DNA from 2 places in the Kocuria arenosa genome. Region 1 is predicted to be linked to the other one. Evidence: predicted binding sites of a transcription regulator. Region 1 holds the regulator's gene; the other holds the start of a gene.
The links. Region 1 encodes HspR, which represses chaperone genes until heat shock. Its sites were predicted from a motif close to AAGTTGAGTCNNNNNGACTCAACTT; they were not measured.
Positions count from the first base shown of each region.

Region 1 (3,424 bases):
GGAGAAGTTCGACCCGAACGTCCACGAGGCGGTGCTGCAGCAGCCCACGAGCGTGGTCGAGCCGGACCAGATCTCGATGGTGCTGCGCTCCGGCTTCCGGATCGGCGAGCGCGTGGTGCGGCCGGCCCAGGTCGCCGTCGCGGTCGCCGAGTGAGGCCCGTCCCGGCCTGATCCCGGCGACGGCAGGGGAGGTCCGCCGGCGGACCTCCCCTGCCCCGTCCACCCGTCCCCGGCGCCGCGGCGCCGGGGACGAGGACCACCACGGGGCTCTGCCCCGCAGGACCCCGACCGGCCCCACAGAAAGGAGGCGTCATGGCCAGCCAGGACTGGATCGACAAGGACTTCTACAGCATTCTCGGCGTGTCCAAGGACGCGTCCGCCGCCGACGTCAAGAAGGCCTACCGCAAGCTCGCCCGCCAGCACCACCCGGACCAGAACCCGGGCGACGCGGAGGCCGAGCAGCGGTTCAAGGACATCACGGAGGCAAACTCCGTGCTCTCCGACCCCGAGGAGCGCAAGCAGTACGACGCGATCCGCGCGATGGGCTCCGGGGCGCGCTTCACCGCCGGGGGCCCGAGCGGCGCCGGCGGCTCGGCGAACTTCGAGGACCTCTTCGGCGACATCTTCGGCGGGAGCGGCGGAGGGCGCCGTCGCCGCACGACCTACTCCACGGGCGGGTCAAGCGGTCCCGGCGGCCCGGGCGGGTTCGAGGACCTGTTCGCCCAGTTCGGCGGCCAGACCGGGTACGGGGCGCCGGGCGGCTACGGCGGGTACCAGGCCCCGCCGGCGCGCGGGGAGGACATCCGCACGGAGACGACCATCCCGTTCCGCTCCTCAGTGCACGGCACCACCATCAAGCTGCGCCGGGGCAACGGCCAGGAGACCACGGTGCGGATCCCGCGCGGCGTGCGCGACGGGCAGAAGCTCAAGCTCGCCGGCAAGGGCCACTCGGGTGCCGGCGGGGCCGGCGACCTCTACGTCACCGTCCACGTGACGCCGCACTCCTTCTTCCAGCGCGTCGAGGGCACGGACGACGTCGAGGTCACCGTGCCGATCACGTTCCCCGAGGCGGCCCTGGGCGCCACGATCGAGGTGCCCGTGCTGGACGGCGGCACCGTGCGCGTGAAGGTGCCGGCGGGAACGTCATCGGGCCGGCGCTTCCGCGTCAAGGGGCGCGGGTTCAGCACGGCCAAGGGCACGGGCCACCTGATCGTGACGGTCGAGGTGCACGTGCCGGCGGTGCTGGACGAGCAGGCGCAGGCCGCCGTCCGGGCGTTCGCCGAGGCGACCGCGGCCGATGACCCCCGGGCCGGCCTGGCCGAGAAGGCACGGGTGTGAAATGGCACTGGACGCCGACCAGCCGCTGTTCGTGATCTCCGTGGCCGCGGAGATCGCGGAGATGCACCCGCAGACGCTGCGCCAGTACGACCGGCTCGGCCTCGTCAAGCCGTCCCGCGCCCCCGGCCGCGCCCGCCGCTACTCCCAGCGCGACATCGAGAAGCTGCAGCAGATCCAGGTGCTGTCCCAGCAGGGCGTGTCCCTCGAGGGGATCCGGCGCATCCTCCAGCTGGAGAACCAGGTCGCGGCCCTGCGGTCGAGGGTGGCGGAGCTGTCCCAGGAGCTCGAGGTCGCCCGGGACCGGGCCGAGGAGTCCTCGCGGATCTTCGCCGCCGGTGTCGGCGGGGACGTGGTGCGCATGGCCCGCGGCGCCCGTCCCCGGGCCCGCAAGATCTCGCAGGCCGTGGTGCTGTACCGGCCCCCGCGCCAGCAGGAGCGCTGAGCAGCACCGGTTGCCCGACCGGTGCGGGTCAGGGCAGGTGCTTCTCGAAGCCCACGTCGTACGCGCCGCCCGCATAGACCCGGGCGGTCCCGGGCAGCGGGACGTACCCGCTGCTGCGGTACAGGGCGGAGGCCTCCGGCTGACGGCTGCCCGTGGTGAGGTAGACGCGCCGGTAGCCCGCCGCGGCGGCGAGCCGCTCGAGCTCGGCCAGGACCCGCCGCGAGATCCCCCGCCGGCGGCGCGCCGGGGCGGTCCACACCCGCTTGAGCTCGGCCGTGGCGTCGTCGTACCGGCGGAACGCGCCGCCGGCCACCGTCACGCCGCCCTCGAGCAGGAGCAGAAGCCCCCCGGTGGGAGCGGTGAAGTCGGCCACGGGGTGGTGCGCCATCTCCTCCGCCCCGATCTCGGGGCCGTAGCGCTCCACGTACTCGAGGTGCAGGCCCTCGAGCAGCGGCTGCGTGCGGGGATCGCCCGGGAGCACGACGACGAAGCCGTCGCGCTCCGCGCCGGGGACGGCGCTCACGCCGTCCGGCGGTAGACGAGGTCGCGTGGGACGCGGCCCGCCTCCCGCGCCTTGCGCTCGAAACTCGTGAGGACCCGTCCCTCCCAGCGGGGGGCCCAGCCCGTGTCCGGGTGCTCGTCGTCGGCGAGGGGTCCCGGGTGGACGTTCTCGAAGTGGGGGGACGCGTCGAGGACCTCGCGCATCACCAGGGCGTACTCCTGCCAGTCCGTGGCGAGCCGCCACAGCCCGCCCGGCGCGAGCACCCGGGCCGCGAGCTCGGCGAACGCGGGGGAGACCAGGCGCCGCTTGTGGTGGCGGGTCTTGTGCCAGGGGTCGGGGAAGAACACCCACAGCTCGTCGACCGAGGCCGGGGCGAGCATGTGCTCCAGGACCTCGGGCGCGTTGGCCTGCACCACACGGACGTTGTCCACGCCGGCCTGGCCCGCCTTGAGCAGCAGGTCCGCGATCCCGGGCTTGTACACCTCGACGGCGAGGAAGTTCCGCGCGGGGTCCTGGGCGGCGGCGTGCACGACAGCCTCCCCGAGCCCCGAGCCGACCTCCACGACCAGGGGCGCCTCGCGCCCGAAGGCCGCGGCCGCGTCGAACTCGTGGTCGGGGTGGACGGAGGTGTCCGTGCGCACGCGCGGGACGTCGAGCACCCGGGAGGGCGCCCAGTCGTCCCAGGCCTTCTGGCGGCGGGCGGTGAGGCGATCACCGCGGCGCACGAAGGAGTACGGCCGGCGGTGGAACGCCTCGGGGACGGGACCCTGCTCAGGGCCCTCGGCGGGGGAAGGGGTGTGCTCGCTCATCGCCCTACATCCTAGGGCCAGGGCGGGCCACCGGCGCGCCGGCGCCGGGGACGGGCGGCTCGGACCAGCGACGGCGCGGCGCCTCCCACACCGCGAAGCGGGCGAGCAGCCCGTCGGCGTCCCGGGCGACCACGGCGGCGTCCCGGTACTCGGGGCGCACGAGGCCGGCCGCGGACATCGAGGCCACCGCGTCCAGCAGGGGCCTCCAGTAGTCGGCCACGTCGAGGAAGCCGACCGGCTTGGCGTGCACTCCGACCTGCAGCCATGTCCACGCCTCGAAGATCTCCTCGAGGGTGCCCAGGCCGCCGGGCAGGGCCACGAACCCGTCGGCGA
Region 1 is NZ_JBHZTA010000001.1:404,726-408,149, forward strand. It holds gene ACFYE3_RS01905 (nucleotide exchange factor GrpE) at 1-154, shown strand, start outside; gene ACFYE3_RS01910 (DnaJ C-terminal domain-containing protein) at 313-1,338, shown strand; gene ACFYE3_RS01915 (heat shock protein transcriptional repressor HspR) at 1,340-1,780, shown strand; gene ACFYE3_RS01920 (GNAT family N-acetyltransferase) at 1,809-2,303, opposite strand; gene trmB (tRNA (guanosine(46)-N7)-methyltransferase TrmB) at 2,300-3,091, opposite strand; gene ACFYE3_RS01930 (LOG family protein) at 3,096-3,424, opposite strand, start outside.

Region 2 (3,424 bases), on a different contig from region 1:
GGCGGCCGCCGCCACGAGCTGCTGCTTGCTCGGGAAGTGGTTGTACAGCGCTCCCGCGGACAGCCCCGTGGCGGCGATGATGCGGTGCATCGACGCCCCCTCGTAGCCGTGCTCGAGGAAGCACTCGCTGGCGGCGGCCACGATCTCGCGGCGGCGCTCGTCCTTGTACTGCTGGCTCACCCGGGGCACGGCCCCAGCCTACGCCACGAACGGTCGTTCGATCGGTGCCGTTGGGCGGGAGGGTGGGCGGTGGGCCGCGGCCTGCGTGGCAGAATGCGCCCATGTCTGCCCAGACCCTCAGCCCGTTCGTCGACGCCGCCCTCGACGCCGCCCACCTGGACGACCCCGGCACCGCGACCGGCCGCACGCTCGGGTGGGGCGTGGTCAGCACCGCCGACATCGCGGAGAAGGTGGTGCCCGACATCGCGGCGCTGCCCGACGCCCGGCTCGTGGCCGTCAGCTCGCGGGACCAGGCCCGTGCCGAGGACTTCGCCCGCCGGCACGGTGTGGAGCGGGCCTACGGCGGCACCGCCACCACCACGGGACTGGACCGGCTGGCTGCCGACCCGGACGTGGAGATCGTCTATGTGGCCACGCCGCACGGCTACCACCACCGGGACGTCTCGGCGCTGCTGCGGGCCGGCAAGCACGTGGTGTGCGAAAAGGCCCTCGCCATGACCGCGGCGGAGGTCCGGGACCTGCTCCGCCTGGCCCGCGAGCACGGCGTCTTCCTCATGGAGGCCGTCTGGACCCGCATGACCCCCGGCTTCCGCACCGCGATGCGCTGGGTCCGGGAGGGCCGGCTCGGCCGGGTGCGCTCGGTCGAGGGGTCCATCGGCACGCACCGGTCCCTGGACCCGGCCCACCGGCTGTTCCGCCGGGCCGACGGCGGCGGGGTGCTGCTGGACATGATGGTCTATCCCCTGACGTGGACCTCCGCGGTGCTGGGGGCCCCGGAGCGCTGGAGCGCCCGCGCGGAGCTCGGCGCCACGGACGTGGACCTGGACACCGCCCTGACCCTGGACTTCGGGCACGGCCGGGCCCACGTCAGCGGCACCCTGTCCGCCACGGTCCCCCACCAGGTGACGATCAGCGGCACGGACGGCTGGCTGCGCGTGGACGGCCGGATCAACTGCCCGACCACCCTGGTCCTGCAGACCTCCGAGGGCGCCCGCACGGGCGCCGCCCCCGTCGTGGAGCACGTGGACGTGGCGGGCGCCGGGTACGTCTTCGAGATGCGCGAGGCCACGCGATGCGTGCAGCAGGGCCTGCTCGAGTCCCCCGTCATGCCGTGGGCCGACTCCCTCGAACTGGTGGAGCTCTTCGACCGGGTGCGGGAGCGGATCGGCGTGCGATACCCCCACGACGCCCGCTGAGGGGCGGTTCGCCCTGGGCGATGAGGACTCGGACCTGTTGAAGACCCCCGGGAGCGGCACTATCATGATCAACAGTTGAGTTGATCCGACTCAACTAAATGTCGAAGCCATTGCTCATATGGTTGAGGAGATGATTGACGTGGCCACGATGTTCACCCCGTTCAACGATTTCGATCGGCTCGCCGCCTCGCTGTTCGCCCGGCAGGGCCTGCGCGAGATGCCCATGGACCTGTACCGGGACGGCGACCAGTACATCCTCCGGGCGGACCTGCCCGGCATCGACCCCGAGAGCGTCGACGTCGACGTCGACGGCCAGCTGCTGACCATCCGGGCGGAGCGGGAGCTGCCCGAGGTGCAGGACGTCCAGTGGATCACCCGGGAGCGGCAGAGCTCCTCGTTCGTGCGCCAGCTCAACCTGGGCCAGGGCATCGACATCCAGAACATCGCCGCGAACTACGACAACGGCGTGCTCACGGTGACGATCCCCGTCTCGGCGCAGGCCAAGCCGCGCAAGATCCAGGTGGTCTCCGGCCAGGGCGAGCAGCAGGCCCTGGGCGAGGGCCGGGAGGAGTCCGGCGACCGCGTGATCGGCGAGGGCGAGCTCGTCAACGGCGCCGGGTCCACCCAGTCCACCGAGGGCTGAGCCCGGTCCACCGGCCCCGCGCCGGGCGGCACGCCACGGCCACGGGCCCGCTCCCCACGAGGGGAACGGGCCCGCCCCCGTGCCCGGGCCGTCCGCGCCCTCCGGCCGGACAGCGGGCGGGGCGCCGCCTCGGGTATCTTGGCACCAGGAAGCAGCACCACCGGTCCGACGACATCATGGGAGACAGCCCGCACATGGCCAAGATCATCTACACCCGCACCGACGAGGCGCCCCTGCTCGCCACCTACTCGTTCAAGCCGATCATCGAGGCCTACGCCTCGACCGCCGGCGTCGAGGTGGAGACCCGTGACATCTCCCTGGCCGGCCGCATCATCGCCGCCTTCAGCGATCGCCTGCCCGAGGACCAGCGGGTGGACGACGCCCTCGCCGAGCTCGGCGAGCTGGCCAAGAAGCCCGAGGCCAACATCATCAAGCTGCCCAACATCTCCGCCTCCGTCCCGCAGCTCAAGGCCGCGGTCACGGAGCTGCAGGAGCAGGGCGTCGCCCTCCCGGACTACCCGGACGAGCCGCGCTCCGAGGAGGAGAAGGAGACCCGGGCCCGCTACGACAAGATCAAGGGCTCCGCGGTCAACCCGGTGCTGCGCGAGGGCAACTCGGACCGCCGCGCCCCCGCCTCGGTGAAGAACTACGTCCGCAAGAACCCGCACCGCATGGGCGAGTGGACGGCGGAGTCGAGGACGAACGTCGCCACGATGGGCGCCGACGACTTCCGCGACAACGAGAAGTCCGTGGTCATGGAGGACGACGACGCCCTGACGATCCGGCTGGTCGGCGAGGACGGCAGCACCACGGTGCTCAAGGAGTCCATCCCGGTGCTGGCCGGTGAGGTCGTCGACGGCACCGTGATGCGGGCCGCCGCCCTGGACGCCTTTCTCGCGGAGCAGGTCGAGCGCGCCAAGCGGGAGGACGTCCTGCTCTCGGTGCACCTGAAGGCCACCATGATGAAGGTCTCCGACCCGATCATCTTCGGCCACGTCATCGAGGCCTTCTTCCCGGAGCTCTTCGCCGCCCACGGCGCGGCCCTCGAGAAGGCGGGCCTCTCCTCCGCCAACGGGCTCGCCGCGATCCTCAACGGCCTCGACGCCCTGCCGGCCGAGGTGCGCGACGACGTGCGGGCCGCGATCGACAAGGGCCTCGCCGAGGGCCCGAAGCTGGCCATGGTGAACTCCGACAAGGGCATCACGAACCTGCACGTGCCCTCCGACGTCATCGTCGACGCGTCGATGCCGGCCATGATCCGCACCTCCGGGCGCATGTGGGGCCCCGAGGGCGAGGAGGCCGACACCCTCGCCGTGCTGCCGGACAGCTCCTACGCCGGGATCTACCAGGTGGTGATCGACGACTGCCGCGCCCACGGCGCGTTCGACCCGACCACCATGGGCTC
Region 2 is NZ_JBHZTA010000004.1:193,689-197,112, forward strand. It holds gene ACFYE3_RS09270 (TetR/AcrR family transcriptional regulator) at 1-189, opposite strand, end outside; gene ACFYE3_RS09275 (Gfo/Idh/MocA family protein) at 282-1,376, shown strand; gene ACFYE3_RS09280 (Hsp20/alpha crystallin family protein) at 1,507-2,019, shown strand; gene ACFYE3_RS09285 (NADP-dependent isocitrate dehydrogenase) at 2,214-3,424, shown strand, end outside.
Region 2: ACFYE3_RS09280 (Hsp20/alpha crystallin family protein) is a predicted target of HspR. The motif match lies at 1,449-1,473, and genes of this name have one in related genera.